2 regions of the Agaribacterium sp. ZY112 genome follow, and region 1 is predicted to be linked to the other one. Evidence: predicted binding sites of a transcription regulator. Region 1 holds the regulator's gene; the other holds the start of a gene.

Region 1 (2,203 bases):
GAAGTGGACAATACTACTAGGCGGGAGCGCGCTCTTGTTTCTTTCTATGAGAAATGGAAAGACGAGGCTCTGGTTGTGAATCACTGGTTTTCAGTGCAAGCCAGTGTTGCCGCTGCATCAACTTTAGATGATGTTAAGGCTTTGTTTAAGCACGAGGCCTTTGATTCCTTAAACCCAAATAAGCTTCGCTCTTTAGTGGGTGTTTTTTGTAATGCTAATACTTGGTGTTTTCATGCGAAAAACGGAGAGGCTTATCGTTTCCTTGCTGATGAAATATTGCGTTTGAATAAAGCAAATCCACAAATTGCTTCACGTTTATTAACACCGCTGACTCAATGGCGACGTTATGATGGTGTGCGCCAAGCTCTGATGAAAGAACAGCTTGAGCGTATTCAGGCAGAGCCAAGCTTGTCTAAAGACGTATTTGAGGTTGTTAGTAAAACACTTGCTGATAAGTAAGGTTTGGCTTTTAGCTTGCAACTCGTAATAAGTTGCAAGCTAAACGAATAAAAAAAGCCGTATGAACATACTCTATGCGGCTTTTTTATTATTGAGAGAAAACTCGGTTATGACGTGCTTGGCTGTTGAATGAGTAGTGCTCGAGCATTACCGCTATAGCACGCTTGCTCTAGATGGCTTCGCTCTTGGCGATGAATACGGCAGTTTTTATCGTCAAAGAAGGCAACAACAAAAGCAGATGTGCCTGTATTGAGTGTTTCCCACATCATCCAAAGGTTCTCAGCATCATCTTTGCTTCGCATTAATCGCAATGTTCTTTGATTAAAGCCATAAGCATCAAGCTCGGTTTTGCTTGGCAGTTTAGAACCAATCCATGTTAGCCAGCGATTGCCTGATTGATGGCTTAAATGGGCAAGCATGGGCATGGTGAGCTCGGCCGTTGTTTCTTGCCAAGCGGGTACGATAAGCTCACTGAGGCCTGGCTCAGATAGCTGGCTGTGTTGTCGGGCTAACATTAGTGCAGTCCTCGGCGAATGACGCCAACGCTTAAACCTTCAATCGCAAAGTTGGCGTCGCGCAAGTCGACTTTAATCACTTCAAAGTCTTGGTTTTCCGGCCAAAGTTCAACGACTGAATTGTTGCCTTCACGGCGGAAGCGTTTCACCGTGACTTCATCTTCTATTCTAGCGACAACAATTTGCCCGTTTCGAGCCTGATCGGTGCTGTGAACTGCAAGTAAGTCACCATCAAAAATACCTGCGTCTTTCATGCTCATTCCATGAATCGTCAGAAGGTAGTCGGCTTGAGGGTGGAAGAGGCCTTCAGCGATTTGTACATGCTCTTCGATATTCTGTTCAGCTAGGATTGGGTTGCCTGCTGCAACACGACCAACTAGAGGGATGCCAGTGTGGTGATCTGGTAGGCGAATACCTCGGCTAGCTCCTGGCACCATCTCAATCACCCCTTTTCGTGCGAGTGCTTTTAGGTGCTCTTCGGCAGCATTGGCCGAGCGAAAGCCAAACACTTGTGCAATTTCGGCACGAGTAGGCGGGTAACCTGTATCGTCTATATGGGACTTAATAAGGTCGAATATTTGTTGTTGGCGAGCCGTTAACTTGGTCATATAGCCTTGCTTCCTGTCACACTGTTGTTTTATACAGTCAAACTGATTATATACAGTGTTTTATACAGTGCAATAGCCTGAGTGAAAAAAGTTCATCTCACTCAGGGCTGTTACTGAAGCTAAGGCCTTAGTTTGCCTTAAAAAGGGTCGTCGTAACCTGTAAAGCTGTCGGGCTCAATTGATTCCAGTGGGTTTGCGTATAAATAATGGCTATCGCCATTGTCAGCAAAGGGGGATACGCCTTCTAAACTTGAATAGGCTTCTTCTGGCGCATCGGTCTCAATCGCGCTAAGGCTGCCCCAGGATTCAATGTCGAATTCGCTGATATCGCCATCAAAGTATTGGATTTCAATCGTGCGTTGCTTTTCATCAATGGCAACAACTTCAAAACGTTGTTGTGTTTCTTGGTCTCGATACCAAGTCCCAACTAAGGGGTAGTAGGATGCCATATGCATGCCTCCATAACGTCATTGTGCTTGGCCAAGATGGCCGTTAGCTAATAAACGAAGGCTGGTCGAGTTGTGTTGGCTTCCGATCCGAATCCCTTGAGTTAAATTACTCCTGTTTTGTGTTTAAGCTCTCAATTTGTCAGAGCTATGGTTGTCAAGGGTACAGCTGTTT
Region 2 (2,203 bases), 2.1 Mb from region 1:
AAGGTGTTTTTGATTTGATAGCGCTTATCGAGCCTAGCTAGACGCAATAGAAATTCTTGGTGTACGTCTGCTAGCTTGTATCGCTTGGCGTGCTCGCCTCTGAGGTCTTCATTAAAGGTCCTTTCTACACTGAGTGATTTGCGAATACGCTCAGTACTGACTTCACGGCCGTCTTCACCGTTTGCGAGTTCAAATAAGCGTTTACCAAAACGCCCAAAGCGTTGGCAGAGAAAAACAAGGCCAGCTTCTTTAATATCGGCACCAGTATATATACCTAGCTGATGGAGTTTGTTGGCGCTCACTTTTCCGACGCCATGAATTTTGGCAACGGGCAGCTCATGAACAAAACGTTCGACTTGCTCTGGGGGTACAACAAACAGGCCGTTAGGCTTTTGCCAGTCGCTGGCGATTTTTGCAAGAAACTTAGTATTTGCTACGCCAGCAGAAACAGTAATGCCTACTTTAGCTTTGATTTTATCTTTGATGCTTTGAGCAATATAAGTGGCACTGCCTTGATACGCTTTACATTCACTAACATCGAGATAGGCCTCATCCAATGAAAGGGGTTCTATAAGTTTGGTGTAGCCTGCAAAGACCTCATGCATTTGTTGGCTCGCATCTTTGTAAGCTTGCATGCGTACTGGGAGGATGAGTAAGTCGGGGCAGAGTTTTAAAGCTTGAGCTGAACTCATCGCAGAGCGCACTCCAAACTGACGCGCTTCGTAATTTGCTGTGGTTAATACGCCGCGCCTATCGGCATTGCCTCCGACAGCAATAGGGCGACCCTTTAGGCTCGGGTTATCACGCATCTCAACAGCGGCGTAGAAGCAGTCGGCATCGATATGAATGATTTTTCTAAGCATAAGTAAACTGTATATCGATACAGTTCTTTGGGCAAGTGATATAGCCTTGTTCGCCTTTGTAAGGGCGTTTTTTGAAAAGTGCTTAAAACTGCTTTGCAGGGTGGCATTAATAGGGTTTGTATCAATGTAGTACTATGCCGAGATCATTATGCTTATCAATTTTGCTCCTTATGAGCTTTATTTAGGAATGTTTATATATGAATGCAGAATCTGCTTCAAAGATCGCTACTAGCTTATTAAACGGGCGTGTTGTTGCTACTAAGCAAGCGCGCTTTGAAGAGGCGCTTCGCGTGCAAAATGTGGATGAAGCTTTGGCCGTTCAAACGGCGATGGCTTCATTGCGCGATGATGATATTGCGGCGTGGAAGTGCTTACTGCCGCCAGCGGATGATGCCGTTGTGGTCGCCCCTATTTTTGCTAATACCAAACAAAGTGGCGATGTTTGTAAGTTGATACCAGATGATAATAAGGTACGAATTGAGCCAGAAATTGCCTTTGTACTAAGTGAAGATCTACCTGCTCAAGAACAGCCTCGCTCGGAAGAAGAAATCAGCGCAGCCTTTGGCAAAGCACATATGGCTTTAGAGTTGATGCAAGATCGCTGGTCTGATGCTGCTGAACTGGCATTTTGTGAAAAACTCGCCGATGGCCTGTTTAATCAAGGCATATATCTTGGGCCGGAGATCGATCTTGAGCAAGGAAAGGTGGCATCGTCATTTAAGCTGAGCCTGCAGCAAGCCGATACCTTACAAGCGTTTGATGGTAAGCACCCGAACCCACAGGCCTTTGCACCTATTTTATGGCTGATTAATTACATGTGTGCTCGTGGTACGAGCTTCAAAAAAGGCCAAGCGTTTATCACAGGCTCATTTTGCGGCATTGTTGAACTTGCTTTTGATGTCCCTGCGCGTATTTGTTACGAGGGCTTAGGTGAGTACGAAGTGAGCTTTAGTGCGGTCGAGTCTGTTTAGTTGCGGGGCTAGCTGATACGGCTAGCCTGTTTATTTCTTCGGTCTTGATTATTCGGTACTAGCTCTTAGATGGTACAATAAGTGTAATCGTTTACATGTATTGGGTCGTCCTCTAGAATCAAGCATAACTAGCAGGGCTTGGTGACCACTGCATTGAATAATAAGAACGAACAATAAAGAGGCAAATATGGGCTTAGTGGTGGGTAGTAAATATCTTTGGCGCTATGCGGTGTTATTAGTGGTACTTGTAGCTACGGCAAGCTTTGCAGAAAGTGAGCCAGAGCTTAAGAAACTAAAGCATTTTGATACAAGCTTAAGTTTTGAAGAGCGCACTTTAGCGCTTATCGAGCAAATGAGCGCTGCCGAAAA

Evidence for each region. Region 1 encodes LexA, which represses DNA repair genes until DNA is damaged. Its sites were predicted from a motif close to ACTGTNTNTANANACAGT; they were not measured.
Region 2: a site for LexA is predicted at 870-887, ahead of dinB (DNA polymerase IV). Genes of this name have one in related genera too.

Annotation. Positions count from the first base shown of each region.
Region 1 covers NZ_CP166840.1:2,859,311-2,861,513, forward strand. Annotated here, with positions in the region: gene pepN (aminopeptidase N) at 1-459, shown strand, start outside; gene AB1S55_RS12415 (hypothetical protein) at 567-974, opposite strand; gene lexA (transcriptional repressor LexA) at 974-1,582, opposite strand; gene AB1S55_RS12425 (DUF6763 family protein) at 1,720-2,031, opposite strand.
Region 2 covers NZ_CP166840.1:759,296-761,498, reverse strand. Annotated here, with positions in the region: gene dinB (DNA polymerase IV) at 1-863, opposite strand, end outside; gene AB1S55_RS03270 (hydratase) at 1,061-1,834, shown strand; gene AB1S55_RS03265 (glycoside hydrolase family 3 C-terminal domain-containing protein) at 2,022-2,203, shown strand, end outside.